Regions from separate parts of the Ochrobactrum quorumnocens genome, predicted to be linked through region 3. Evidence: riboswitches for the same ligand, from Rfam matches in the RefSeq annotation. Region 3 holds a riboswitch; each other region holds the start of a gene.
What was found. Region 3 has a riboswitch for thiamine pyrophosphate ahead of thiB (thiamine ABC transporter substrate binding subunit). Riboswitches for the same ligand answer to the same signal wherever they lie in the genome.
Positions count from the first base shown of each region.

Region 1 (10,074 bases), 810 kb from region 3:
CGGGCACGTTGCCACCAAGATCAGGTGTTGCAGCAACCTTTTCCGTTGGCAGATCGCCCTTGATATTGGTCGGGTCCTGCGTCATCGAGTAACCCGCGACAACAAGAGCTGCGAGCGTCGCAATGGTCAGCGGTAAACCACCACCATTCAGCGGCTTCCTGATCCATGGCGTGAGCAACCAGAGGCCAAGCAGGACAATAATGCCGCCAGTGGAGCCGAGACGCCACCAATCAAAGCCGACTTCATAAACGGCCCAGCCAAGCGTTCCGAGAATGACCAGCGCATAAATCCAGAGCGCCAAAGCATTTCGTTTGAGAAGGAAAAAGCCGGTCAGCAGGAGGCCGACAGCGATGGCTATGAAGGCCCAGCTGCCACCCAGCGTGGCGAGATAGATCCCGGCTGCGCCGAGCGCAAGACCAATCAGTAACAACACAATAGCCGTAAGAGAAACAAGCAAGACATTACCCCCTTCAAGTAGTGACTGCAGTCCCGCCGTGCATGACTGTTACTCTAATGAAAGCTGCACGGATTAAACCGAATTCGAGGTATTCCTGATTTGGGTGGGAGTGTCGCAGCAAATCCTTTGCCGCGCAACACTACGTTGCCTGCTCATCCACATAGGCGGCAAAATAAAAAATCCAGAGGGAGTGTATCGAAAAGTTCTTATTGATGTATCGGCAACCAATGTGGCCGCCGATACAAGTATTCAATGATTGTTTTTATTAACTCGCCATTGGGCTTTTAAAGCCCCTCAGCCGCAGCGCATTGCTCAGGACAAAGATACTTGAAAGCGCCATGGCACCAGCAGCCAGAACAGGCGACAGCAACGTGCCGGTGAACGGATAAAGGATACCCGCTGCAACCGGGATCAGCGCCACATTATAGGCAAAGGCCCAGAACAGGTTTTCGCTGATATTGCGGATCGTTGCCTTCGAGATCGCAATTGCATTCACCACGCCGCGCAGATCACCCGACATCAGCACCACATCGGCACTTTCAATCGCAATATCCGTGCCGGTACCGATGGCAATTCCGACATCGGCTGCGGCAAGTGCTGGCGCATCATTGATGCCGTCGCCAACAAAGGCAATGCGCTTGCCACCAGCTGAGAGACGCTTCAGTGCTTCGACCTTGCCGTCAGGCAACACTTCGGCCACCACTTCATCAATGCCCAGACGCTTGGCAATGGCTTGCGCCGTGCGACGGTTGTCGCCCGTAATCATTGCCACTTTCAAACCCTGCTCATGCATGGCTGCAATAGCTGCAGGCGTGGTTTCTTTCATCGGATCGGCAACCGTGATAATTGCTGCAAGCTTGCCATCAATTGCTGCATAAAGCGGTGTCTGACCTTCATCGCCAAGGCGACTTGCATCATCGGCAAAAACCGCCACGTCATAGCCAAGCTTTGCCATATAACGGTCAGCACCGATGGCAACCTCATGACCGGCAACGCTGGCTTTAAGGCCAAAGCCGGGGACAGATTCAAAGGCTGAGACATCCGCAAGCTTCAGACCTTTTTCCTTTGCTGCGGTAACAATGGCATCGGCAATCGGATGCTCAGAACGTGCTTCTACAGCGGCGACCAGCGCCAGAGCTTCATCTTTGTTGACACCATCGACAACAGCAAAATGTGCAAGTGCAGGCTTGCCTTGTGTGAGTGTCCCGGTCTTGTCGACAGCGATCACCGATGCATCACGCAGGGTTTGCAATGCATCGCCACGACGGAACAACACACCAAACTCGGCTGCACGACCCGTTCCGACCATGATCGAGGTCGGCGTTGCAAGGCCCATGGCACATGGGCATGCAATGATAACCACAGCAATGGCATTGACCAGCGCAAAGCCCATCATGCCTGTGCCGCCGATGACCAGCCAGACCACGAATGTCAGTGCCGCTGCGACCAGCACTGCAGGCACAAACCAGCCGGTGACTTTATCAACTTTCGCCTGAATAGGCAGCTTGTCGGCCTGTGCATCTTCGACCATACGAACGATCTGCGAGATCACCATATCACGGCCAACCTTGGTCGCGCGGAAGCTGAAGGCGCCGGTCTTGTTGATCGTGCCGCCGACGACTTCTGCGCTCTCTTCCTTGGCAACCGGTACCGGCTCACCGGTAATCATCGATTCATCCACATAAGATGAACCCTCAATCACCTCACCATCCACAGGCACCTTTTCGCCCGGACGCACCTGCACGATATCGCCGACGCGCACATCGTCGAGCGGCACATCGACCGTTTCGCCATCACGGACCACACGTGCAGATTTTGCCTGCAAACCCACCAGACGGCTGATTGCGGCCGAGGTGCGGCCTTTGGCACGTGCCTCCAGATAACGACCAATCAGGATCAGCGTGACAATGACTGCCGCTGCTTCGAAGTAAACATTCACTGTGCCTTCGGGCAGAATATCAGACCAGAAGGTTGCAACGACGGAGAAGCCCCATGCGGCTGTCGTTCCGACGACCACCAGAGAATTCATGTCTGGTGTGCCGCGCAGCAATGCCGGAATGCCTTTCTTGAAAAAGCGCATACCGGGGCCGAACAGTACCATTGTGGTGAGCACGAACTGGAAATACCAGCTGTTCTGCATTCCGATCGTGTCCATGACGAACATGTGCACAGCCGGAATGATATGCGATCCCATTTCAAGAATGAAAACCGGCAGCGTCAGAACTGCGGCAAGGATAACGCTCTTCTTCAGTTCTGCAGCTTCTGCATCGCGCTTGTCAGACTGCGTTTCCTGCGTCGCGTCGCTGCGCGCTTCATCAAGCGAACGGGCTTCGTAACCTGCAGTCTCGACTGCCTTGATAAGGTCACTGAGCGGCACCTGACCCGCAAGCTCTACATGTGCACGCTCTGTCGCAAGATTGACACTGGCGCGCGTTACGCCCGGAACGGCGTTCAATGCCTTTTCGACCTTGCTGACGCAGGACGCGCAGGTCATGCCTTCAATAGCGAGATCAGTGCTACCGGATGGCACGTCATAGCCAGCCTTGCGAATGGCATCGATGACCGCAGGCATATCGGGAGCTGCTTTAAAGGTCACGTCAGCGCGTTCAGTTGCAAGATTGACCAGCACCTTGTCAACGCCCGGCACCTTCGCCACGGCTTTTTCAATGGACGAAACACAGGAAGCGCAACTCATGCCCTCAACGGGAATGGCAAAACTTGTGGCTTCCGGTTTGACTGGCTTGTTCATGGCAATCCCTTTCAGCCCCTGTTTTGAGGAGCGATATTACGAGTTGCACAATAATTAACCCTTCCCACCGTTGGAAGGTCAAGCCTTAATATGGAATGATTTTCAGACTGCCATTTCGTTCTGCGGTTGCATCGTCGCGAGGATCGATCCGCAGCGGGTCTGAATGAATTCCGGCACGTCAGCTGCAGGCATCGGGCGCCCCATGAGGAAGCCCTGCACCTCACCGAAATTCTGTTTACGCAGACATTCGAGCTGTTGCGTTGTCTCCACACCTTCGGCGGTCGTAACAATCTTGAATCCTGCTCCAAGCGTCGCAACAGCCTGAATAATCGCCAGATCGCGGGTGTCTATTTCAATACCGGAAACGAAGCTTCGGTCGACCTTGATCTTGTCGAAAGGAAAAGAGCGCAGATAACTCAGCGATGAATAACCGGTGCCAAAATCATCCATGGCAATGCGGACGCCCAATCGGCGCAACTCGAACAGCAACTCCGTATTGTGCTTGCTGTTTTGCAGAAAGACGGATTCCGTAATTTCCAACTCAAGACGATCCGGCGAAAGCCGGGCTGCATGTAATGCATCCTTCACAGAATCAAGCAACGTGCACTGATTGAACTGGACTGGAGAAAGATTGACCGAGACCTTGATGTCCTCGGGCCATGAAGCTGCCTCCCGACATGCCTCACAAAGAACCCAATCACCAATCGGCCCGATCAGTCCTGCTTCTTCGGCAATCGGAATAAATTCGACCGGAGACACCAGCCCCAATACGGGATGATACCAACGCAGCAAGGCTTCAAAGCCGGATATGCGCCCGGATTCCAAATTGAAGATCGGCTGATAATGCAACTCAAACTGCTGTGCAGCCAAAGCCAGACGCAGGTCGGTCGTCATCGCATGGCGTTTCTCAACGGCAAGGCGCAGGGAATGCTGATAAAAGCAGAAAGTCCGCCTTCCATCTGCCTTGGCCGCATAAAGCGCAAGGTCGACATTTCGCATCAGCACATCAGGATCGTCACCGTGCATAGGAGCCTGTGCAATGCCGATGCTACAGGTCACAAATTCAGAGATGTCACCAAGATCGAACGGCTCCTGGAATGCCGAAAGGAGGCGATCTGCGAACATGGCGATCTGTTCAACCGTATTGCAGTGATAAATGATGGCGAATTCATCGCCACCAAGCCGCGCGATGAACTGATCACTGATGATGTTTTTAAGACGAACTGCGACTTGCTGGAGAAGCAGATCACCAATCTGATGACCTCTGCTGTCATTGATGTTCTTGAAATGATCAATGTCGAGATAAAACAGCGCGAATGCAGGCGCGCACTCTCTCTGTTTCAACACCCCGGTAATGTGCTGCGAGAAATAGGCACGGTTTGGTAAATCCGTCAGACTGTCATGCATGGCGACATGAGCCATACGTTCCTCAATCTGTCGCCGCTCCGTCGTATCTTCTATCATACCAATGAGATAACGCGGCTGATCACCCTCAATAGGAGGGATCGAGCGCTTGATAATACGCATGCGGCGCGGCTTGCCATCGGCGCAACGGATATCACGTTCGACTGTCAAAACACTGCCGCGGCGCATAGCCAGACGGTCCTGCTGGGTCAGAAGCTTTGCTTCCTCCGCAGGAAAGATTTCTGCATCAATCGAACCAATAACCCGATCAATATCGTGCCCGCTGATGCTGGACGCTGCCTGATTGTAGAGGAGGTAACGCCCCCGATCCTTCATGTCCTTAACGAACACGCCAAGCGGCAAGTTATTGACGAGACTGTCGAGAAGCGACTGGGCATGATTTGCCTGCCGGTTGGCCTCTTCCAGCTCGGTAATATCCTGCACAATTGCAAGAATGGCTTGCTTACCGTCAAAGATAACCTGACGCCCATAAGTCAGAACATCGATGGTCTGACCGTTGGCGTTCAGGTGCTGCCAGCGCTCAGGACGTTCCAGATCGCTCCGGTCGCGCACGGCAGCAAACATTCTGTCGCGTTCGGTCTGTGGGCGGATGTCCAGCACTGTCATGCCGGGTATTTCGTCAACGGAATAACCATAGAGCCCATGGGCTGCTTCATTCATGACAATGAAGTGCAGCGTGTCAGGATCATAGACCCACATTGGTGTCGGATGGGTTGTAAAAAGAATGCGGAAATCTTCTTCGGAGGTACGCACCATGGCACCATCCGAGCGAGCCTGACCGGCTTCCCGCTTCCTCATCATTGTCCCCTCATCAGACATATCCTGACTGGATGTTCTCTGTTCTCGTGTCTGGAGAATCAGACCAAACTGTCTGTAGCAGGACGAAACAATCCCGTGGATAGCTTACTGCGTATAATTTTAACAAATTATATATAAATTATCGGAATCGCTAAATTAGCACCTTTGATTTTGATATTCAGAGAGCTTTGCTCTGTCTCTTGACCGGCCTGCTGTTCCGGCCTATGCCTTAAAGCACAAAATTCGTTGGGGTGCCTTCCAAGCAATATCAAGAAAAGTGCTTAGCGCTTTTCTGCCCGATATTGCGACACAAAAGGCTGAGAGACGCTGATCGCGTTAACCCATTGAACCTGATCCGGGTAATACCTGCGTAGGGAACGGAGTTTGACGCGTCGCGGCCGAGGGAGTTCCCTCATCGGAGTTCAGGCTCCCAACAGGTTCATGACGTCTCATTTTTCCGTTCGGAATGAGAGACGACATGATGGACCAAAAAAACAGTTTCTCCCGAACCACATCAAGCTGCATTGCGGCGCCCGTGCCCATATGCGTAACTATTGCTGGCTCTGACAGCAGTGGGGGCGCGGGCATTCAGGCTGATCTCAAAACCTTCTCGGCACTTGGTGTCTATGGTGCAAGCGTCATTGCCGCCATCACAGTGCAGAATACCCGCGCCGTAACCGCGGTGCATGATGTGCCGCCGGAAATTGTCGCTGGCCAGATCGAGGCGGTTTTCAGCGATCTCAATGTCGCCGCAGTCAAAATCGGCATGGTGTCGGTGCCTAAGACTATTCAGGCAATCGCGTTTGGCCTTGAGCATTTTTCCGGCCCTATCGTGCTCGATCCGGTGATGATCGCCAAATCAGGTGATCGTTTATTGAGTGAAGACGCTATTTCGATCCTGCGCGAAAAGCTGATCCCCCTTGCCGCCCTTTTGACCCCCAACAGGCCCGAAGCTGCCTGCCTTCTCGACGCACCAACGGCAGTGACTGACGACGAGGCAGAGGAACAAGGTCGCGCCTTGCTCAAGCTTGGTGCAAAGGCTGTCTTGATGAAAGGCGGACATGCGGAAGGGGCAATTTGCACCGATCTTTTGATCCGCAGTGACCAGCCAACAATTCGGCTTGAAGCACCCCGCATTTACACCGCCAACACGCATGGAACGGGCTGCACGTTGTCCTCCGCGATTGCAGCAGGACTTGGCAAAGACCTCTCGCTTGAACACGCTCTTCGAGAGGCGCACACCTATCTGCAAGCCGCGATCCGGAACGCAGACAAGCTTAAGGTTGGTCACGGACATGGCCCTGTGCATCACTTTCATGCCCTCTGGAATACAGATATCAGGGAGCAGGTATGATGCGGGTTACGATCATCGGCGCAGGCGTGGCGGGCCTTGCCACTGCCGCCGAATTTACCGATCAAGGCCATGCAGTTACCATCATTGCACGCAGTCCGAAAATCGGCAGTGATTGTTGCTCGTGGCTTGCTGGCGGAATGCTTGCACCATGGTGCGAAGGCGAAAGCGCTGAAGAGCCGGTCGTTCGTCTCGGACAGGAGGCCATTGGCTGGTGGGAACGCCAGGTATCTGGCGTCAAACGCGAGGGAACACTCGTGCTTTCGCATCTGCGGGATACCACAGAATTGCGCCGCTTTGCCCGTCGAACGGATGCTTTCGATATTATTGATCAAGCACGCATCGATGCTCTGGAACCCGATCTTGCAGGCCGTTTCCGACAGGGATTGTTCTTCGCGCAGGAAGGACACCTTGACCCACGCAAGACGCTGATCGAACTGGCAGACCGGCTGCAGAAAAAAGGCGTGGTCTTTCATCTTGGAACGGATGCACAAGAGACATCTCTCGACGCGGATATCATAGTCGATGCGCGTGGCCTTGCCGCCCGCGACGTGCTGACCGAACTTCGTGGTGTGAAGGGCGAAATGCTGGTGGTCCGCTCACGCGACATCAACCTCACCCGTCCTGTGCGCCTCCTGCATCCACGCATCCCGCTTTACATCGTACCGCGCGGCGATGGTGTTCATATGATCGGCGCGACCATGATCGAAAGCGATGAGCGCAGTGGGATCAGCGTGCGCTCGACGCTGGAAATGTTGAGCGCGGCTTATGCTTTGCACCCTGCGTTCGGCGAGGCGGAAATTCTCGAAACCGGCGTCGATGCCCGCCCGGCCTTCCCCGATAACCTGCCGCGTGTAAGCAGGCGCGGCAAAACCATTTATGTCAACGGGTTGTACCGGCACGGCTTTCTGCTGTCACCGGCGGTCGCACGTATGGCCGTTGCAGCAGCAACGCAGCCGGAAGAAAGACCTGAACTTTTGGAGGAACTTTCATGACCATCGTTCTCAATGGCGAGGTCGTAGAGACGACTGCGGCCACTCTTGCAGCTTTGCTGACAGAAATCGAACTCGACGAGGCTGTGGTGGCAACGGCACTCAATGGTGAGTTCATCGCGGGTGACGAGCGCGAAACGACTACAATTTCTACTGGCGACCGCATCGAAGTTCTCGCTCCGATGCAAGGAGGTTAAGTTGCTGGAGTTTTATGGAAAAACGTTTGAAAGCCGTCTGTTGCTTGGCACAGCACTTTACCCTTCACCGGCCATTCTAGCGGACAGCGTCCGTTCATCAAAGACGGAAATCGTGACTGTTTCGCTCAGGCGCGAAAGCGGTGACATGCGTGCAGGTCAGGATTTCTGGAAACTTATCAAGCAGATGGACGTGTCTGTCCTGCCCAACACCGCTGGCTGTCACACGCCACGCGAAGCGGTCACTACGGCCAGGATGGCACGTGAAGTCTTCGGCACCAATTGGATCAAACTCGAAGTCATCGGCGATCATGACACGCTGCAGCCTGACCCTTTCGGGCTGGTGGAAGCAGCACGCATCCTTTGCGATGACGGCTTTGATGTTTTTCCCTACATGAATGACGATCTGGTGGTGGCCGAAAAGCTGCTCGAAGCTGGTTGCAAAGTGCTCATGCCATGGGGCGCACCCATCGGTTCGGGGCGCGGGTTGAACAATCCTTATGCGCTCAGAACCATGCGCGCGCATTTTCCCGACGTTCCGCTGGTGGTGGATGCAGGCATCGGCGTGCCTTCACATGCAGCGCACGCAATGGAGCTTGGTTATGACGCGGTGCTGATCAACACCGCCGTCGCCAAGGCTGGTGACCCCACCGCAATGGCCTGCGCTTTCGCACTTGCCGTTGAAGCCGGGCGCCTCGCCTATGAAGCCGATCCGATCGACGCGCGCGATATGGCCGCCCCCTCCACTCCCCTTATCGGAAAGGCATTTTTGTAATGGCCCTCGATCCGTTCTACCCGATCTTTGACAGTGCAGACTGGATCAAACGCATGGTGCCACTTGGCATCAAGCTGGTGCAGTTGCGTATCAAGGATAAGGATGATGCAGAACTGCGCACAGAAATCCGTGCAGCACGTGACATTTGCAAAGCACATGACTGCCAGCTCATCGTCAACGACTACTGGAAGCTGGCGATAGAGGAAGGCTGCGATTTCATACATCTTGGTCAGGAAGATCTCGATGACGCCGATCTCGATGCAATCCGTGCGGGCGGCGTAAAGCTCGGTATTTCCAGCCATGATGAAGCAGAACTCGATCGCGCAATGGCGCTTGAGCCTGCCTATATCGCGCTCGGTCCTGTCTATCCGACCATTCTCAAAAAGATGAAATGGCACGAACAGGGACTGGACCGCGTGCGGGAATGGAAGACAGCCCTCGGTAACATTCCACTCGTTGGCATCGGCGGCATGAATGTCGACCGCGCGCCTGGCGTCTTTAAGGCGGGCGCCGACATTGTTTCAGTCGTCACCGACATCACCTTCAATCCCGATCCGGAAGCCCGCGTGCGGCAATGGATCGAAATTACCCGTGCTTACGTAATTTAGTTTCTGGAGGAAACATTGAAAAAGCTGATTTTTGCTGCGCTTTTCAGCGCCACGGCTTCGCTTGCCCTGATGTCACCTCAGCCGGCACACGCCAACGATAAATTCAAGCTCATTCTGGACTGGTATGTGAACCCTGACCATGGGCCTATCATCGTGGCTGACAAGCTCGGTTACTTCAAGGATGCAGGACTTGATGTAGACATCGTGGCACCAGCGGACGCTTCCGTGCCACCCAAAATGGTTGCGGCCGGGCAGGCTGATCTCGCAATTTCCTATCAGCAGCAGGTGCATCTCGATGTGCATGCCGATATTCCGCTGATCCGTGTCGGCACGTTGGTGGATTCCCCGCTCAACTGCCTGATGGTGCGCGATGATGGTTCGGTCAATTCAATCGCCGATCTCAAGGGCAAGAAGATAGGTTTCTCGGTTGCGGGTGTTGAAGAGACAGTGCTCGGCACAATTCTCAAAAAACACGACATTCAGCTTTCAGATGTTGAACTCATCAATGTGAACTTCTCGCTCGCACCATCGCTCATGTCGAAGCAGGTTGATGCGGTGATGGGCGCTTATCGCAATGTCGAACTCAACCAGATGGCGGTTGAAGGTGTTGCGGGCAAGTGTTTCTTCGTCGAGGAAGAAGGTGTGCCAGTCTATGACGAGCTGGTTTATGTCGCCAACTCCAACAAGCTTGATGCCGCCGAAAAAGACAAGATTTCGCGCTTTCT
Region 1 covers NZ_CP022604.1:233,122-243,195, reverse strand. Annotated here, with positions in the region: gene CES85_RS10580 (glucose/quinate/shikimate family membrane-bound PQQ-dependent dehydrogenase) at 1-457, opposite strand, end outside; gene CES85_RS10575 (heavy metal translocating P-type ATPase) at 723-3,206, opposite strand; gene CES85_RS10570 (putative bifunctional diguanylate cyclase/phosphodiesterase) at 3,309-5,429, opposite strand; TPP riboswitch at 5,667-5,823, shown strand; gene thiD (bifunctional hydroxymethylpyrimidine kinase/phosphomethylpyrimidine kinase) at 5,911-6,783, shown strand; gene thiO (glycine oxidase ThiO) at 6,783-7,775, shown strand; gene thiS (sulfur carrier protein ThiS) at 7,772-7,969, shown strand; gene CES85_RS10550 (thiazole synthase) at 7,971-8,741, shown strand; gene CES85_RS10545 (thiamine phosphate synthase) at 8,741-9,349, shown strand; gene CES85_RS10540 (ABC transporter substrate-binding protein) at 9,365-10,074, shown strand, end outside.
Region 1: another riboswitch for thiamine pyrophosphate. It lies ahead of thiD (bifunctional hydroxymethylpyrimidine kinase/phosphomethylpyrimidine kinase); the one in region 3 lies ahead of thiB (thiamine ABC transporter substrate binding subunit).

Region 2 (10,074 bases), on a different replicon from region 3:
TACACTGACTGTAGATGGCGGCAACTCCATCGGTTCGCTTGCCGTATTTCAGCAAAAGAAGAAGGCGCTATGACCGAAAGGCTAAACGTCAAATCGCCCTGGCCCAACTATCAGTGGCCATCTGGAAAGCAGTCAGCAACGCTTCTATCCGTCGATGTGGACGCGCAGGTGCCGTTCATGTGGGCGCATCGCGATGGCCTTCCCGATCGGCTGGCAACGCTCGAAATCCGTAACTTCGGGCCGCGCACCGGGCTTTATCGGCTGATTGACCTATTCGCACGCTATCACGTAAAAGCCAGTTTCTATGTCCCCGGATTGACTGCCGAAACCAACCCGGAAATCCTGCCAGCCCTCATTGAAGCCGGGCATGAGGTAGGCCTTCATGGCTATTTTCATGAGATCGTCGCCGATGTGTCGGATGCAGAATTCACCGGTGCGCTTGAAGCAAGTATAGAGCTGTTCGTCAAACAAACCGGCAAGTCGCCAGTCGGCTTTCGGTCACCCGCATGGGAAATCACGCCGCATATGCTGCGCGAGATCAAGCGTGTGGGATTGGCTTATGACTCCTCACTATCCGGCTTCGATCATCCCTACGAGATCGGCGGCATCACTGAAATCCCCGTTCAATGGGCAATTGACGACGCGATTTTCTTCAAGTTTGAGGGTGGCGGACGGGACAAGTGGCCGCTTCAATCCGGGCAGGCGATATTGCATGACTGGATTTCAGAGTGGCGCACACTGCACCGTTTTGGTGGGTTGTTTACGCTGACCGTACATGACTGGATTTCGGGTCGGGCACAGCGCATCGCCATTTTGGAAGAACTGCTGGACAACATCACCAGCCAAAAAGACACATGGGTCGCAACGGCGGCGGAGATTGCTGCCCACCATGCTTCATCCGTCAATGTAGGGCGCTTTGCTGTCGAAGCGAAAACACCCGCCCCTATCGGCAACCGCAGATTTGGACAGACGAATGGCTGAAAACTGGGCTATCCAGAAAAAGCAAACCTTAAGCGACGGCGGCATAATCGCCTGTCAGAACTGGCTTGCCGCTGAAGCGGGCGCAGCGGTCTTGCGCCGTGGCGGCAACGCAATGGATGCGGCAGTCACGACGGCACTTGTCTTGAGTGTGGTGGAACCTTGGCTTTCCGGTGTCGGCGGTGGCGGTTTTCTCCTGCGTGCTGGTGGCAAAGACGGAAAAGTGGATGCGCTTGATTTCAACGTAGTGTCTCCGCGCCGCCTTGACCCGGATGACTATCCATTGGCACCCGGCAGCGATGGGGACTGGTTCAACTGGCCCAAAGTTGTCGAAGACCGAAATCTCATAGGTTACAGCTCCATATGTGTGCCGGGCGCAATCGCTGGTCTCGCATCTGCGCTGGAACGCTTTGGCTCGATCAGCTTCGCCGATGCGCTGCAGCCCGCAATCGACCATGCCCGGAATGGGCTACAAATTGACTGGTTCACCACGCTTTGCCTCGCTATCGACACCGAAGGACTGAGCCGTTTTCCTGCATCAAGTGCGCTGTTTCTTGACAATGGCCGTGCACCGCGCGTCCCCGAAATAGGCTCGCCGCGTAGCATTCCGATGCCGAAAAAAGCTGCCATGCTGGAGAGACTGGCCCTGGCCGGCGCACGCGACTTCTATGAGGGTGAAATCGCCAAAAAGCTGATTGCAGATTTGCGCGCTGGCGGTAGCCACATCGACAAAGACGATCTGCGCGAGTTCCAGCCTGAGTGGAAAAAGCCGCTCACTGTTGATTATCGCGGTACCATTGTTCACGCTATGCCGGGACTTTCCGGTGGGCCAACCCTCGCGCGCGTTCTCGAGGAACTCGGCAGGACATTGCCGAACGAAGACGCACGTTCCGGAAAAACCGCGCTCGCCTTTGCGCGAGCCATCCGCCGTGCATCTGAAGAACGACTTCGCACACTCGGCCATGGCAGCAGTGGCGAAAGCTGTACGACACACGTCAGCGTTGTTGATCGTGATGGAACCATGGTTTCGCTTACCAACACGCTGTTGTCGCGCTTCGGCTCGAAAGTCGTTGCGCCCTCGCTCGATCTTCTCATGAACAACGGCATGATGTGGTTCGACCCTCGACCGGGGCAGCCAAACTCCATTGCGGCCGGCGTGAAACCGCTTGCAAATATGTGCCCAATTATTGCGAACAAAAGCGGCCTGCCATATATAGCCCTTGGCGCTGCAGGTGGACGTCAGATCATGCCAGCAATCGCGCAGTTATTGTCCTATATCCATGCTTTCGGCATGTCGCCTGAAGAAGCATTTCATGCGCCACGCATCGATGCAAGTGGCGTAAAGCTGCGCGTCAGCGAACGTGCGCAGCCCGATGTCGCATCGCGTTTGAGCGAAGAGTTTCCGGTCGAAATCATCGCCGACACGCTTTATCCGGTGAACTTCTCCATCCCCTCTGTAGTGATGCTCGAAGATGCCCACAATATCGGAATGGCTCATCCCTACCATCCATGGGCAGCGGTACGCACGGAGGCAGAATGACAAACCCTGTGCTTATAGTCGATGAGCTTGTCGTTCATATTGCAGGCCAACCGGTGGTGGATGGAGTCAGCTTTCAGGTCAATGAAAGCGAAATCCTGTCTGTTGTGGGCGAGTCCGGCTGCGGAAAATCGCTGACAGCCTTCTCCGTCATGGGACTGTTGCCTAAGGTCGCAAACATTGCATCGGGGCGCATTATGTTCGGCGAGCATGATCTTGTCGATACATCCGAAAAGACCAAGCGCAACTTACGTGGCAATGATCTCGCGATGATCTTTCAGGAGCCGGTCGCATCGCTCAATCCCCTGATGAAAATCGGTCGGCAGATCGAGGAAAGCCTTGTTGTTCATCGCAATTTGAGCGGAAAGAAAGCCCGTCACGCTGCCATTGCCATGCTTGAGGAAGTGGGAATTCCAGAACCTGAAATTCGCTTTGGGCAATACCCTTTCGAGCTTTCCGGTGGGATGTGCCAGCGTGCAATGATCGCCATGGCCTTGATCTGCCGTCCTCGCCTTCTGATCGCCGATGAACCGACAACGGCGCTCGACGTGACTATTCAGGCGCAAATACTCGATCTCATGAAAAAGCTTCGCGATGAGACCGGGACGGCAATCCTGCTCATCACGCACGATATGGGCGTCGTCGCCGATATGGCCGACCGCGTGGCAGTGATGTATGCAGGTCGCGTCATTGAGCAGGCGCCGGTCGATGCGATCTTCTCTGGCCAAGAGCATCCTTATACAAGGCTGTTGCTCTCAACCATTCCACGTCTGGAAGGCGAACCGAAAACCTATCTACCAACTATCGAAGGCATTGTGCCTGACATCGGCTCATGGCCTGATGGTTGCCGCTTCGCGCCCCGCTGCCCGATCTCGGAAGATCAATGCAGGAAGCATGTACCGCCGCTTTCAGCGCGCATCGATATTGGTGCTGCGGCTTGCTGGCGTTCGCAACAAGTGGGATCACTGGTATGAGCGACATGCTGCTTTCCGTTAAAAATCTTAAAGTTCATTATCCCATTCGTGGCGGTCTTCTGGGACGAGCCGTCAAGTTTGTAAAAGCAGTTGATGGCGTCGATCTTGAGATTGGCCGTGGGGAAAGTGTGGCACTGGTCGGCGAATCCGGCTGTGGTAAATCCACGCTTGGCACGGCAATCCTCGGGATGACCAGAGCGACATCCGGCAATATCAGCTTCGATGGCAAGCCAGTCATGCATGGTCTGTCCGAAACAATACGCGGACTTTCACGTGATATTCAGATCGTGTTTCAGGATCCTGCCTCGGCACTCAATCCAAAGCTGACAATCGGAGAAAGCATCGCTGAGCCGCTCGCTATCCACAATATCGGCACAGCGTCCGAACGCAGTGCGCGTGTGGCAGAACTGCTCAAGCTTGTCGGCCTGCATCCAGAACATGCAGTGAGAAGGCCAAGTGCATTTTCAGGCGGGCAGAGACAGCGCATCGTGATCGCCAGAGCGATGGCACTCAACCCCAAGCTCATGATTTTGGATGAACCAGTTTCAGCGCTCGATGTTTCGATCCGCTCGCAAATACTCAACCTGCTGCTCGATCTTCAACGACAATTCGGACTATCCTATCTGTTCATCAGTCACGACCTATCGGTCGTTCGGCATTTCGCGGATCGTGTAGCGGTCATGTATCTTGGACGGATCGTCGAAACAGGCAAAACCTCCGAGGTCTTCAACCGGCCAGAACATCCTTATACGGAGGCTTTGATATCGGCCATTCCACTGCCTGACCCTGTGGCCCAGCGGCAACGTAAACGCATCGTTTTACGTGGCGACCTACCGAGCCCTGCCAATCCACCAAAGGGCTGTGGCTTTTCCACACGATGCCCTATTGCCATTGCTGAATGCCATCAAATCCCGCCAATCCTCGTTGAACGAAGCGCAACTCGTCGGCTAGCTTGCTATGTTCGTGCAGCATGAAACACGCCTCCTGCCAAGGCGGTGCAAAACCCTTGCGGTGCATATAAGAACCCTTGCAATTTAAACATGAGTACAATAGTAAATTTTTCGCAACGCAGGGCTCGACATGACCGTATTGAAGCTGATCTGCTTGTCATCGATTATTTCCGTCAGAAATATGGCATCTGGCAGAAGGGCGGCGAGATTGATCGCGAAACAAATCTGCGTACTACATCTATGTATGAGATATTAAGACGCAGAAAGCTTAAACTTGTAGAATCTAATAAGGCCGACTGACTGGCGTATCATCAAGCGACGATTTCAATTTGGTTGTATGTAACTCATCGACTCCCCGATGGCTCGACATTGGCGAGAGTCTCGATTAAGATTTTTGACTCCAAGGGGTGTCCCGCAAGGGGCTGAGATACGGCTGGCAAGCGCAGCGCCGTGACCCTTCGAACCTGATCCGGATCATGCCGGCGAAGGGATGGGGAAGTTTAAGCCAGCCTTTTGCCGGTCTCACTGCGAGACCGTATAATGCCAAACTCAAGTGGTCTCGCTGCCAGCAAAAAGGTAGCTTTATGACCAAGCATTTCTCTCAAATATTAAAACAAGAAAGCGAACCATTATGGACGCAGGCGGTTGAGCATTCTTTCGTCAAAGAGCTCTGTGCAGGCACTCTTTCGGATGCATCTATGGCATCCTATCTGGTTCAGGACCATCGTTTTCTAGACAGCTTCCTCACTTTGCTGGGCGCAGCAATGGCCACAGCCGACACGTTTGAGGCGCGGCTGCGCTATGGACGTTTCGCCGGCATGGTCTCAGGAGAAGAAAACACCTATTTTCTTCGCGCTTTCACAGCACTCAATGTAAGCGAAGAACAACGCGCAAATATCCCCGATACCGAACCGACCATCGGGTTCAAAGCAATCATGCGTGAAGCCGCTGACACGCGCTCCTATGGTGCAATACTCTCGGTTCTCAACGTTGCTGAAGGTCTTTATCTCGATTGGGCATCCCGCGCGCAATCGCCACGTCCTGAAAATTTCGTTCATGCAGAATGGATCACACTACATGATAATCCTTCTTTCCAAGAGTTTGTAAGCTTTCTCCAAGCCGAACTGGATCGGATTGGCCCGGCGCAATCTGATATATGTCACAACTTCTTCCAGCGTGCGGTCCGTCTCGAATTTGAATTTTTCGAGGTCAATTATCGCTTGCGCAAATGATAACAATAATGCGGCGGGCAAAGCCCGCCGCTACATTTTCGCCTTAGCCTGACAAATTTAGTTCTTCACAGTATCTTCGAGAAAGAAGCGTCCGAGCGGGTTCTGGTAGAAATTCTCAATGTTCTTGCCCGTGACATTGATATAAGGGCTGTAATAGAGGTCGATCCAGTTGACGTCGTCCTTCGCCATTTTCTGGAGATCGATATACATCGCTTCGCGCTTCTTCGGATCAAGCTCCAGACGCGCTGCTGCAACGAGGTCTTTTACCTTCTCATTATTGTATCGGGTCATGTAATTCATATTGGTATCGTGACCCAAAACGAATGTGGTCTTCTGGTCAGGATCAAGAACATCATTGGTCCAGTACATGACAGAGATATCGTAATCACCCGCAATCAACATATCCCAGCTCTGGCTGGGATCGACTTTCTGGAGATTAACGGTGACGCCTGCCTTCTGAAGCTGTTGTTGTAGAAGAACTGCGATCTGTTCGTCCGTTTCGTTGCCAGCATTGACGATATAATTGAGCGACAAGTCCGATGCGCCAGCATCGGCCAGCATCTGCTTGGCCTTTTCCGGATCATACGGACGCTTGAGATTATCCGCGTAATGATACAGAGCACCCTTCGGTATGTAGGAATTCGCAACCTGACCAATACCGAATGTCACGGTATCGACAATCGACTGCTTATCGATAGCCATGTCCAGCGCCTGACGGACTTCCTTTTTCGCAAGTGCACCGTGCTCATGATTGATCAACAGATGATCTTCGCGTGTGGACGTATCTTCATGGACCTTCAAATTTGGGTCTTTTTTCAACTCGGCCACACGAGAGAACGGTACGAAGATCGCGGCATCCAGCTGACCTGCCTGCACGTTGAGCATCCGCGTATTATCGTCGGGGACCGAAATCCACTCGACACCATCAAGCTTGACGCGATCCGCCTCCCAGAAATTCGGATTCTTTTTCAGAATAACACGATCACCACGACGCCATTCGTCCACCACAAACGCGCCCGACGCCACTGGCTTTTCCGCGTAACCATCCTCGCCCAATTCCTCTACTCCCTTTTTAGAAAGAACCGAGACATTGGGGAGCGCTAGCGTGGACAGAAATGGTGCCGACGGCGTTTTCAATTTAACGACCAGTGTATGCGTATCTGCAGCTTCTGCAGTGTTCACGACCTTATAAGAGTCACTCCACAGAGAAGCTGGATTGTCACGAATACGCAGAAGTGAGAAAGCAGCGTCTTCGGCAGTAATCGGTGATCCATCCGAGAACTTCGCATCGCGCAGCTTGAACGTATAAGTGAGACCGTCATCCGAAATCATCCAACTTTCAGCAAGACCGGGCTCAAGTTTCGTGCCTGTCTTGTCGACCCGCACCAACACATCATAGACGTTTGAGAACACCCAGTTGTCGATGTTCTGTGCGGTCTTGATTGGATCGAAAGTGGAGGAGTCCTCGCGTCGTCCGATTGTCAAAACACCCGCCGCTTCGGCAAGTGCTGCACCAAATGTCATGCTCGTCATGACGGTGACGAGACCGATCTTCATCCATTTTTTAAGCATGTGTATTTCCCCTTATATTTTTTGGTTAGTCGTGCATCGTTTTCGATGCTTGTTCAGGATGCTTCAGCAAGAATTCTCTCTTCAAACAGCGATTTCGTGGGGTCAATATCGGGTATCGCGCTGATGAGTGCCGCCGTATAAGCCTCTTTCGGATGCGCAAACACCTCGGCGCTTAATCCCTCTTCAACGATCTCGCCATGATACATAACGACCACGCGCTCACAGAGATTGCGCACGACAGCCAGATCATGGGCGATGAAAAGCAAGGTCAGCTGCATCTTGCTTTTGAGCTCGCGAAACAAATCAACGATCTGTGCCTGAATGGTGACGTCGAGTGCTGCGATACACTCGTCGGCGATGATCATTTTTGGCTCCACTGCCAAAGCGCGCGCTATACCGGCGCGCTGACATTGTCCGCCGCTCAGGCTGCGTGGCTTGCGCGCGGCAAAGCTTTGATCTAGCCCAACGAGATCCAGCAGCTCGGCAATGCGCTGAGGTATATTCTTGGCGTCGACCTTGCCTTGTACCCGCAGCACTTCGGCTAAGGTTTCACCAACCGTCATGCGCGGATTGAGCGAATTGAACGGGTCCTGAAATACCATGGCCGCATCACGACGCAGTGCCGCCAGAGCTTCCTTACGATCAGGGCTGAGCGTCAATCCGTCGAATGTAATGCTGCCGTCGGCGATTGGTGTCAGGCCTAAAATTGCACGGGCAAGTGTACTTTTCCCGCTGCCAGATTCCCCAACGATTCCGATCGTCTCACCAGCCTGAACTTCAAGACTGACACCCTTTAACGCGCTCGTTTTCCGGGCCTTGAGGAATCCCCCAGCGACAGCGTAACGAACGTGCAGATCATTGACCTGCAACAGCGGCGGCTCCCCCAACTGAGGAACGAGACGCAATGAGGCCGTTTCAGGCAACGACGGATGGCTGGCTATGAGATTGCGTGTGTAGGGATCGCGGGGATTGCCGAGAACTTCGCTCTTCAGTCCCTGTTCCAGCACCTTCCCATTGCGCATCACTGCAATACGATCACAAGTCTGCGCGACCACCCCAAGATCATGGGTGATGAGAATAATAGAGAGCCCGCGTTGATCACGAATGTCCATCAAAAGCTGGAGTATCTGCGCTTGAATGGTGACATCGAGCGCAGTTGTCGGCTCATCAGCAATGAGAATTTCAGGGTCGCAGGAAAGGGCCACCGCAATCATCGCACGTTGACGCATCCCGCCTGAAAACTCATGCGGATAGCTGCCATATTGGCGCGTCGGGTCTGTAAACCCGACCTGCGCCATAATTTCGATTGCTGCTGTGCGGGCTTTAATCTTATCCAACCCCCTATGAAAGCGTATCCCTTCTGCGATCTGGTCGCCAACACTCATTACGGGATCAAGATGGCTGGTCGGATTCTGGAAAATCATACCAATCTTGCCACCACGCACCGCAAGCAATTCAGCTTCGCTCGCCTGTGCCAAATCCGTGCCGCCGAGCATGACCGAACCTGCGGTGATCTTTAAAATCGACGATGGCAAAAGCCTGACTATCGAGCGGCAAAGTAAACTTTTCCCCGATCCGCTTTCACCGACCAAGCCAAGAATTTCACCCTGGTTGAGCGTGAGAGAAACATCATCGATCAAGCGCCTGGTTTCATCCGGCAAGTAAGCATCAACCTGAAGATTGCGGATCGAAAGAACTGACTTTGTCATTCATGCACTCCCAGCGCTTCACCCAGTCCATCGCCGAGCAAGCTAAAACCAAAAGCCAGAAACACGATAGAGAGCCCCGGAAACAACGTGATCCACCAGGCAGTCGTTACAAACGGCTGGCCTTCGGCAACCATGACGCCCCATTCGGCAACCGGCGGCTGTACGCCGAGCCCGAGATAGCTGATTGCTGCACCATTCAGCAGCACGAGAACCGCATCCGACATTACGAAAACCAGCGAACCGGCAATCGCATTCGGCAGAAGATGGCGAAACATGATGCGGAAACGGCTGAACCCAAGGCTTTCCGCAGCAACGGCATAGTCTGTGGATTTCAAAACCAGTATCTGTGCCCGAACAAGGCGGGCGTATGAAACCCATCCAACCAGTGCCATGGCTATATAGAAACTCGTCAGGCCCGGCCCTAGAATGGCAATGATTGAGAGCATCAGAACCAGAAATGGGAATGCCAGAATGATATCGATCAGACGCATGAAGATCGTATCAACGATGCCACCAAAAAAACCGGCAATCGTACCGACGACCGTTCCAATGGCAAAGGGGAATATAACGCCGAAGACTGCGATCTGAAGATCGATACGTGCACCCCAGATAACGCGTGAGAGAATATCCCGTCCGAAATTATCGGTCCCGAACGGATGCAACCATGACGGTGGCTGCAGACGAACGTCGGCATTTTGAACAACTGGATCAAAAGGCGCGATCAACGGTGCGCCAAAAGCCAGCAGTACAAAGAGGGCAAGAACACCGATTCCAATGGCAAGCGTGGTCCGCTGGCTCAGAAAGCGACGCCAGTTGATCAAGGTGATGGGGATAAGACGCGCATTCATAGCTTCACCCTTGGATCAAGGGCGACAGTGGCAATGTCGGCCATGAAATTGACCATAACCGTTGCGCACGCAAAGACCATGGCTACCCCCTGCACAACCATATAATCGCGGGAGAAGATCGCGCGCACAAGCAGCTGCCCCATGCCCGGAAGCGCAAACACGCTCTCGACGACCACTGTGCTGCCGATCAGCCAGCCGATGTTGACGGCAAGCAAATTGACAGTCGGTACAAGAGAGTTGGGTAAAACGTGTCGCCAGAAAACAATGCTTTCAG
Region 2 covers NZ_CP022603.1:928,097-938,170, forward strand. Annotated here, with positions in the region: gene CES85_RS04400 (SDR family NAD(P)-dependent oxidoreductase) at 1-73, shown strand, start outside; gene CES85_RS04405 (polysaccharide deacetylase family protein) at 70-981, shown strand; gene CES85_RS04410 (gamma-glutamyltransferase family protein) at 974-2,518, shown strand; gene CES85_RS04415 (ABC transporter ATP-binding protein) at 2,515-3,489, shown strand; gene CES85_RS04420 (ABC transporter ATP-binding protein) at 3,486-4,463, shown strand; gene CES85_RS04425 (hypothetical protein) at 4,530-4,739, shown strand; TPP riboswitch at 4,833-4,947, shown strand; gene CES85_RS04430 (TenA family protein) at 5,024-5,671, shown strand; gene CES85_RS04435 (ABC transporter substrate-binding protein) at 5,729-7,243, opposite strand; gene CES85_RS04440 (dipeptide ABC transporter ATP-binding protein) at 7,297-8,952, opposite strand; gene CES85_RS04445 (ABC transporter permease) at 8,949-9,800, opposite strand; gene CES85_RS04450 (ABC transporter permease) at 9,797-10,074, opposite strand, start outside.
Region 2: another riboswitch for thiamine pyrophosphate. It lies ahead of CES85_RS04430 (TenA family protein); the one in region 3 lies ahead of thiB (thiamine ABC transporter substrate binding subunit).

Region 3 (10,074 bases):
TGATCGTTGCAATCTCGACTTTCTCATGACAGAGCTGAAACTACTTGCGATTTGTGACAAAAATCTCACCGAAGAAGCCACTTGCATGTCATCTGCTCCGTCCTTTTCCCCCGTCCATCAGGTCGATGGCAATCTCGGTCTTGGCCTGCTTCTGACCGCCGACCATGCCCGACGTGATTTGCCGGCTGAATATGGCAGTCTGGGTCTGGCAAAAAGCGAGTTTGAACGGCATATCGCGTATGATATCGGCGTCGAGGAACTTACACGTCAGCTCGCTGCAAAGATTGACGCACCAGCAGTCATGGGTGGCTTCTCGCGCCTGCTGATCGACCCCAATCGCGGTGAGGATGATCCGACCCTCATCATGCAGTTATCGGACGGCGCGGTCATTTCCGGCAATTATCCGATGACCCCGGATGAGCGTGAGAAACGCCTCGATAAGTTCTATCGTCCCTATCATGATGCAGTCGCATCCGTGAGCACCCAGGTCGCACTTGCGAGTGGCAAAGCGCCTTTTGTTGTTTCCATCCACTCCTTCACGCCAAACTGGCGTGGCAATGATCGGCCATGGCACATTGGTCTTCTATGGGATTCCGACCCGCGCGCGATTACTCCACTCCTTTCGATGCTACGCGACCAACCCGGCCTGATCGTAGGCGACAATGAGCCATATAATGGCGCGCTGAAAAACGATGCCATGTATCGTCACGCAACCAGCCGCGGCTATGCGCATGTGCTCATTGAAGTACGACAGGATCTGATCGCAGAGAAAACTGGCGCGACCGAGTGGGCCGAGCGACTGGCACCGATGCTTACCGCTATCAACACGCTGCCGGAAATCCATGAAATCCGGCATTTTGGTTCGCGAACAGGGCCTATCGATTAATCGCCTTTACCCGCTATCCACAGCCAAAAGGCGATAAATGGCCCCAAAGCCTCTTAATTTTGCTCGCGACTCGCACGAAAAACGTTTCAGACTTTCGACAATCGCGCCGTTCCTTTACAGCATGTCGCAGAAAAGATGGAACCGGCTTTCCGGTGACGATACGCGCGTCGAAACAAACCGCTATTGCTTGCATTCATAATCGACTTTGAATTGGAGAAACCCGTGAGCGACGACATTACCAGCGAAGCCCAGACAATTGCTGTTGGCCAGTTGCGTGCTTTCATCGAGCGCATTGAACGTCTCGAAGAAGAAAAAAAGACCATCGGCGACGATATCAAGGAAGTTTACGCGGAATTGAAGGGTTCGGGGTTTGACAGCAAGGTCGTAAGGACCATTATTCGTCTGCGTAAAAAAGAAGACCATGAACGTCAGGAAGAAGAAGCCATGCTCCAGCTCTATATGGATGCATTGGGCATGGGCTGACTTTAAGGGCCCGACTCTCTTCCTGAAATCGTAACCCTGCGGGTCCGCAAGGGGTCGTATGCACAGGAAGAGGATAGGGTCCATGGAGTTTAGAAAGCTCGGACGTACTGAACTCGAAGTTTCGCCGCTTTGTTTTGGCGGCAACGTATTTGGATGGACGGTCGACGAAGCGACTTCATTTTCGCTTCTCGACCGTTTTGTCGATGCAGGACTTAATTTCATCGACACGGCGGATGTCTATTCCGCATGGGCGACAGGAAACACTGGTGGTGAATCCGAAACTATTATCGGCAACTGGCTGAAATCCCGCGGCCTGCGCCATAAAGTCGTCATCGCCACCAAAGTTGGCTCAGAAATGGGGCCGGACGAAAAAGGCCTTTCTCCCACTTATATCCGCAAAGCCGTCGATGCCTCCCTCAAGCGGCTCCAAACCGACTATATCGATCTATACCAGTCTCACTGGGACGACCCGGAAACACCGTTCGAGGATGTGCTGGGAACATATAAAGAGCTCATGGCCGCTGGCAAAGTGCGCGCTATCGGCGCATCAAACCTCACCCCAGAACGTCTCACCGAAGCGCTTGATACGTCCAGCAAACACAATCTGCCGCGCTATGAAACTTTGCAGCCACTTTACAATCTCTATGATCGTTCGGGTTTTGAAAGCGGACTTGAAGCAATCTGCCGTGACAATGAGCTGGGCGTCATTCCCTATTACGCGCTCGCAGCCGGCTTCCTGACGGGTAAATACCGTTCGAAGGATGATCTTGGGCAGAGTGCGCGCGGCTCATCCGTCGAAAAATACCTGACCGATCGTGGATCACGCATTATTGCGGCGCTCGATCAGGTTGCCCGCGCAAATGATGCCACACCTGCGCAGATTGCGATTGCCTGGCTGATTGCCCATCCGGCAATCACTGCACCCATTGCCAGTGCAACGCGTTCTGCCCAGCTTGGTGAACTGATCGACGCAACGCAGATAAAACTGGATGCGGAAGCTATCGCGCTGCTCAACAAGGCAAGTGCTTAGAATCGGTCGTCGAGGGATAAGAAATTATCCCTCGATCTCTTCCCTCAGCATCTCCAATTCCAGCCATTCTTCTTCCATGGAAGAATGCTCTGTGCGCTTCTTTTCAAGAATATCGGCCGTCTTGGCAAACAGCGTTGGATCTTTGGCATACAGCTGCGGATCAGCCAGCTTCCCTTCCAGAACGGTGATTTCCTTTGCCAGCGCATCCATTTTGCCCGGCAGGCTTTCAAGTGCAAATTTCTGCTTGTAGGAAAGCTTGCGCTTTTCCTCTCGCTTGGGCTGCACAGCCTCATTGCCCTTTTCGTCGGCGCGTGCGGCAGCGGCCTTCACATTGCGGCGCGCCAAAGCCTGTTCTTTGCGCTGCGCCATCATATCGGCATAGCCACCAGCATATTCGAGCCAGTTGCCATCACCTTCCGGCGCAATCACAGAGGTCACAGTGCGGTCAAGGAAATCGCGATCATGGCTGACGAGAATGACCGTGCCAGGGAATCCGGAAACCAGTTCCTGCAAAAGATCGAGCGTCTCCATGTCGAGATCATTGGTCGGCTCGTCAAGGATCAACAGATTGGCAGGCCTTGCCAGAACGCGCGCCAACATAAGACGCGCTCTTTCACCGCCTGACAGCTCACGGATCGGCGTGCGTATCTGTTCAGGCTGGAAAAGAAAGTCCTTCATGTAAGAAACGACATGGCGCTGCTCACCGTTGACGATGAGGCTTTCGCCGCGACCATCGGTCAGATAATGCGCCAGCGTATCATCCAGATTGAGGCTTTCACGCTTCTGATCAAGTTCGGCCATTTCGAGATTGACACCAAGGCGCAAAGTGCCTGAGTCTGGTTGAAGCTTGCCAGTAAGCATTGACAAAAGTGTGGTCTTGCCTGCCCCGTTAGGACCAACAAGCCCGATCCGGTCACCGCGTTGAACACGAGTCGAAAAATCTCGGACCAGTACGCGCTCATCATAAGCTTTGTTGAGCTTTTTCGCTTCAATGACAAGCTTGCCGGATTCCTTGGAATCGCTTGCTGCCAGAACAGCATTGCCTTGCGCCTTGCGATGATTGCGAAACTCCGACCGCATCGAATGCAGCTCACCAAGACGACGCACGTTGCGCTTGCGGCGAGCCGTCACGCCATAGCGCAACCAATGCTCTTCGCGTGCGATCTGGCGGCCAAGCTTGTGCAGATCGCGTTCTTCCTCTTCCAGAACCTTGTCACGCCATTCCTCAAAATGCGCAAAGCCCTGATCGATGCGACGGGTAATGCCGCGATCAAGCCACACAGTCGAACGGCTGACATTTTCAAGAAAGCGACGGTCATGCGAGATCAACACGATAGCCGAACGGATCTGACGCAGTTCGTCTTCCAGCCATTCAATGGTATTGAGATCGAGATGGTTTGTCGGCTCATCAAGCAACAGCACATCAGGCTGCGGCGCGATCACGCGTGCAAGGGCTGCACGGCGCGCCTCACCACCAGACAGATGATCGGGTTTTTCTTCGCCAGTAAGGCCCAGATGCTCAAGAAGATAGGTTACGCGATGCGGATCATCTGCCGGTCCAAGCCCGGCTTCGACATATGCACGTACATTGGGAAAACCATCAAGGTCCGGCACCTGCGGCAGATAACGAACCGTCGCGCCCGGATGCTTGAACACTTCGCCCGAGGTCGGCTCGACCATATTGGCCGCGATTTTGAGCAAAGTGGACTTGCCTGAACCGTTGCGGCCGACCAGCGCGATGCGGTCGCCCTCACTCACAGAAAGGGCAGCTTCCTCCAAAAGCGGTGTGCCGCCAAAGGTGAGCTTGATCTGGTCGAGGCGAAGAAGCGGAGGTGCCATGGTTCTCTTTGAAAAAAGCGGTTGAAAATTCCGCCCTGCTTGTCGGGGACAAAAGCCGTTCTGTCAAATGGAACCGTCAAAAAACAAACAGGCCGGGTTTCCCCGGCCTGTTTTTAAACTTTGATCCCGCTAAACGGACCAACCCGTCTTAGTTACAAGGTGCTTCGTAAACGCGACCGTAATTATCGCGGTAACGACAATACTGAACATTGTTACGGGTTGTCGCAGCACCGAGAAGCGTACCGCCGACAGCACCAATGGCAGCCCCGGTCAAAGCACCACGACCATTGCCACCGATTGCGCCGCCTGCGAGCGCACCAAGAGCTGCACCACCGACACCATAACCGGCAGTACGTTGTTCACCCGTCGTGCATGCTGCTGTTGAGAACGCAAGCGCACCGACGATTGCAATCATGGAAAGACGTGACTTCATGAAACAATCTCCTACTAGAGTTACACCAACACCGACTTTGCGTCCCCAACTTCGGCGTAAAGCAGATCATACCCGCTTGACCCATTTACAATACGTTTCACCTGTCAGCGTCAAGCAGTTTCAATTTTTAAGGTTAGCAGCTGCCCTGAAAATGAGCCTCCTCACTCAAGTTCGCTACAAGTATCGCAAGACCTGAACGCGCTGAAACGCAAAGAGTTCCACGCACAATATTGGAGACAGTCCACGATGAACCAAACGGCAAGGTCACATTGTCTAACGGCCACTCGGCATTTGTGATTGTAAGCCCTTCAACGGTGCAGAAATTCACAACGCTAAAAGATGTGCCGTCGGGTAAATCATAAACATAGTCTCCTGCGACCAATGGCCATGCTTCCTCCGCTCCGCTGGACAGAAGAATGTCTCTGCCTTTTGCGACTTGCGCGGTTGCCATAGTCAGATGCAGCAAGGTGTGATCGGTACGCGAGCCACCAAAAGCACCGCAGAGAATGACCTTACTCGCTCCACGCTCAAAGGCTTCCTCAAGCGCAAGCTCACCATCCGTCATATCCTTGGCAGCGGGAAAGGTTCTTTGCGGCACATGCGCATATTTCTCTTTCAATGCGTCGGAGGTTGAATCGAAATCTCCCAACCAAAGTTCGGGCTCAACCCCAAGGGCTTCCGCGTGGCGCATCCCGCCGTCCGCAGCAAGAACTCGCGCGCCAGCTATCTGCCGTTTCAAGCGTTCCGTGACGACGAGATCGCCGCCGAGAAGAATAACAAATGTGCTCATAAATCGCTCATAACACGCGTTAATTCTACCCGGAAGCCTGCATGTTGATGCGGAAGCATCCCTTGCCCTTCTCTTTGCAAGGCTCTATTGTCGGCCCTGCTCTAACGGGGTGCCATTCAACCATTGAATAGCTGAGAAGCCGTACTCCGGCTAACCCGCTGAACCTGATCCGGCTTATACCGGCGGAGGGATTAGATGCTGCCCGATTTATCGATAACGGCGCTCAATCCTTTAAGTAAAAGAAAGGACCTGCCGTTATGCGGCTTTTATCTCTGCTGACCTTATCGCTCTCTGCAGCTTTTGCCTTTGCACCGGCTGCTCAGGCAAAAAACAAGCTCACAATCTATACCTATGACAGTTTCGTTTCCGAATGGGGTCCCGGCCCCAAGGTGAAGGAAAACTTCGAGAAGGAATGCGATTGCGAGCTGGAATGGATCGCATCGGCTGATGGCGTCGCCCTTCTCAATCGCCTGAAGCTGGAAGGCGGCAACACAAAAGCCGACATCGTGCTTGGTCTAGACACGAACCTCACAACAGAAGCACGTGCCACGGGCTATTTCGCGCCAAGCGGTATTGATCTGTCCAATGTCAAAGTGCCGGGTGACTTCAAGGACGATGTTTTTGTACCTTATGACTATGGCTACTTCGCTATCGTCTATGATTCCGAGAAACTGCCCAACCCACCGCAAAGCCTGAAGGAACTGGTCGACGGTGATCCGTCGCAGAAAATCGTCATTCAGGACCCGCGGACTTCAACACCCGGCCTTGGCATTCTACTGTGGATCAAATCAGTCTATGGCGATCAGGCCGATGAAGCTTGGGAAAAGCTGCAAAAGCGCATCCTGACGGTGACGCCGGGCTGGTCGGAAGCCTATGGTCTTTTCACCAAGGGCGAAGCACCAATGGTGCTCTCCTATACGACATCGCCTGCCTATCACATGGTCGCGGAAAACACCGAACGCTATAAGGCGCTGGCCTATCCAGAAGGCAACTACCTGCAGATCGAGCTGGCGGCACAGACAACCACTGGTGCCAAGAACCCGCTGGCACAGAAATTTCTTGCCTTCATGACCGGCCCCGGCTTTCAGGATGTAATCCCGGAAACCAACTGGATGTTCCCGGCTGGCAAAACTTCCACTCCCCTTCCTGACGCTTTCGACAAGTTGCCAAAGCCTGAAAAGACACTTCTGATCCCTGCTGATGAGGTTGCAAAGAACCGCAAGGCTTGGGTCGACGAATGGCTTAAAGCCTCCAGCAAATGAACAACCCGCTGACCATCAGCCGCGCAAGACAAACGCCTGCGATGAAACCACTTGCAGGCATATTAGCGCTTGGCTTTCTGGCGGTTCTGGTCGGCGGATCTCTCCTTGCTCTGGCGATGGAGGCCAGTGGTTTTAACACGGATGTCTATTTCGACAGCTACCTACTCAGGGTTGCCCGGTTCACCGTTCTGCAGGCGGCAGCATCGAGCCTTCTATCAGTGCTGTTTGCAATTCCTGTGGCGCGCGCGCTGTATTCGGAAACAAGCTTTCCGGGACGTGGTCTGATTCTGCGTCTGTTCGCGCTGCCGTTGGCGCTGCCAGCCCTTGTGACTGTGCTGGGTATCACCAGCATTTATGGGCGCAATGGATTTATCGCGCAGCTTTCGCAATCGGCAGGCTACCCGGTTTCTCCCGATGTTTACGGCATCACCGGCATTCTGATTGCGCATGTGTTTTTCAATATGCCGCTGGCGGTCAGGCTCATTCTTGCCGCTTATGAAACGATCCCCGCTGATTACTCGAAACTTTCCTCGCAGCTTGGTATGCGCAGCACACCGCGCTTCCGTTTCATCGAATGGCCGGTCATTCGCCGCAACCTGCCAGGCATGATCGGCCTCATATTTATGCTCTGTGTCACCAGTTTTACCACTGTGCTGACGCTTGGCGGCGGCCCTCGCGCAACAACGCTTGAAGTCGCCATCTACCAAAGCCTGCATTTCGACTTTGATCCGGCACGAGCCGTAGCCCTCACCCTGGCACAACTCGCGCTCACACTGGCGATCTTGCTGGGATTGCGCCTGACTGGACGGCCGTCAGAAGAGGGTTTCACCCTAGCGGCGACAGCCAGACGCTATGGCACCCCATCCAAGCGAGAACGGGTTTTCAATATTTTCGCCATCGCTATCGGCTTTCTTTATGTGGCGCTGCCCGTTTCAGGCGTTGTCATTTCAGGCCTCGCGGCCGATCTCATACGCTTGTTAAGCGAATGGACCGTATGGCGCGCTATCTCTACCAGCATCGCACTTGGTTTTTCTGCCGCCCTTCTTTCCGTCATTCTCTCGCTCTCACTGGTAATCGCGCGTGAGGCGACACGCAGCATACGTCTTGCCAATCTCTTCGACACTGGCGCCAGCCTCATATTGGTGATGCCGCCCATCGTTTTGGGTGCAGGCTGGTTCATTCTGCTACGCCATTTCACCGACCCATTCGTTATGGCCCCCTTCATGGTCGTAACGGTCAACGCCGCCATGGCAATGCCATTCGCAGTACGGCTACTCAGGCCGGCATGGGACACATCGGCGGCGCGCCATAACCGACTTTGCGCACAGCTTGGAATCACAGGCTTTAACCGGTTGAGACTTATCGATTGGCCGTCCATCCGCAGACCATTCGGAATGGCTTTTGCCTTTGCCATGGCACTGTCTCTCGGCGATCTCGGCACTATCGCCCTGTTCGGCAGCGACGCATTGCTAACTCTGCCCTATCTTCTGTTCCAACGCATGGGCAGCTATCGCACATTCGACGCAGCAGGCCTTGCGCTTATCCTCGGCCTGCTGTGTCTTGGTCTGATGATTATTGCAGACCGCGCCGCAGCCCGAAAGGAAACGTCCCGTCCATGAATGCCCAGCCGCCTAAAGCCAATCTGGCTGATATCTGCTTTCAGGATGTGCGTTTCAGCTATGGCGAAACCACTATGAATTTCGATGCGACAGTGCCGGGCGGTGTCATCGCAGCGATTGTCGGCCCCAGTGGCTCGGGTAAATCCACTTTTCTCAATCTCATTGCCGGGTTCGAAACACCACAGTCTGGGAAAATTCTGATCGGCACGACAGACGTCACCCGCCTGCCGCCAGCATCTCGACCTGTCTCGATGGTGTTTCAGGAAAACAATCTCTTCGCCCATCTGACGGTCGAACAGAATGTCGGACTTGGGCGTTCGCCCGATCTAAAACTCAGTCAAATGGACCGCGAAACCGTTGCTAACGCTCTTGCCCGCGTCGGCCTTCGAGGGAAAGAACAGCGTAAACCTGAAGCGCTTTCCGGTGGCGAACGTCAGCGCGTGGCGATAGCGCGTGCACTGGTGCGCGAGCGACCCGTGCTTTTGCTTGATGAGGCTTTCGCTTCATTGGGACCGGCGTTGCGTCATCAGATGCTTGATCTTGTGCGTGAACTGCAACACGAAAACGCCATGACCGTGTTGATGGTCACCCATACTCCTGAAGATGCCATCTATCTCGATGCATTGTTGCTGTTTCTCGACAGCGGACAGATTTCCGCTCAGGGGCCCGCACGCGAGTTGCTATCACCATCTGGACCGGAAGCATTGAAACGCTATATCGGTGAACAGGCAAAAATTTAGAGTGCCCCTGCGATTCAAACGCAGCAGGAAACACTCCTAATGTTACGGTTGTGGACATATTTTGTTCGCAATCAGCTTGAAGAACGGCTTAGAACGCTGATCTGCTTCTTGTAGGATATTCAGTCTGTAGCTAGATTTGCGCCAAGATATCGACGCTGATTCAATTGCGAGGGTAAAATACTGATCCGTCAACAGACCCGTGCCCGGGCCTCCCTGTGTCTTCCAGTCTCTCTGCCAGAACGGATGCAGCGCAATTGGCGGAAACCAGCCATCGGTCTTGGCTTGCTTGCTCTTGCTTTGATTTCAGGCTGTCAGTCGATCAATTCAAGCAAGGATCTTGGCCTTCAGCCATCCTCAAATCCGGTAACGGTTGAAAACGTCACCCGCAACGACCGTCTGGCACAGATCGGCGCGCAGCAGCACCCACGCATCCTTGCCACCTATGGCGGCGAATACAAGGATCAGAGGCTTGAGCGCATGGTTGCCAAGATCGTTGGCAATCTGACGACAGTTTCCGACAAGCCGGATCAGACCTATCGCATCACTATTCTTGATAGTCCTAATATCAATGCCTTCGCACTGCCCGGCGGCTTTCTTTATGTAACGCGCGGCTTGCTGGCGCTTGCCAATGATTCCTCGGAAGTCGCAGCTGTTATCGCCCACGAAATGGGCCATGTTGTTGCTAATCACGGTATCCTTCGTCAGGAGAAGGAAGCCGAAACGGCAATTGCCGGACGTGTCGCGACGGAAGTCCTGCATAATGAGAGCGCAAGCCGGGAAGCTACCATTCGCGGCAAACTGCGCCTAGCGCAATTCTCACGCAATCAGGAACTGCAGGCCGACGCCATTGGCATCAAGATGATCGGTGAAGCGGGCTACGATCCCTTTGCATCCGCGCGCTTCCTGCAGTCGATGGAAGCCTATACGGACTTCCGATCGGTTTCTGGCGCAACGGATGCAAGCCTAGATTTCCTCGCAAGCCACCCTGCCAC
Region 3 covers NZ_CP022604.1:2,008,433-2,018,506, forward strand. Annotated here, with positions in the region: gene CES85_RS19280 (N-formylglutamate amidohydrolase) at 86-886, shown strand; gene CES85_RS19285 (DUF2312 domain-containing protein) at 1,109-1,369, shown strand; gene CES85_RS19290 (aldo/keto reductase) at 1,452-2,399, shown strand; gene CES85_RS19295 (ABC-F family ATP-binding cassette domain-containing protein) at 2,424-4,238, opposite strand; gene CES85_RS19300 (YMGG-like glycine zipper-containing protein) at 4,387-4,671, opposite strand; gene CES85_RS19305 (thiamine diphosphokinase) at 4,805-5,461, opposite strand; TPP riboswitch at 5,557-5,669, shown strand; gene thiB (thiamine ABC transporter substrate binding subunit) at 5,719-6,723, shown strand; gene thiP (thiamine/thiamine pyrophosphate ABC transporter permease ThiP) at 6,732-8,342, shown strand; gene thiQ (thiamine ABC transporter ATP-binding protein) at 8,339-9,082, shown strand; gene cdlP (cell division protease CdlP) at 9,326-10,074, shown strand, end outside.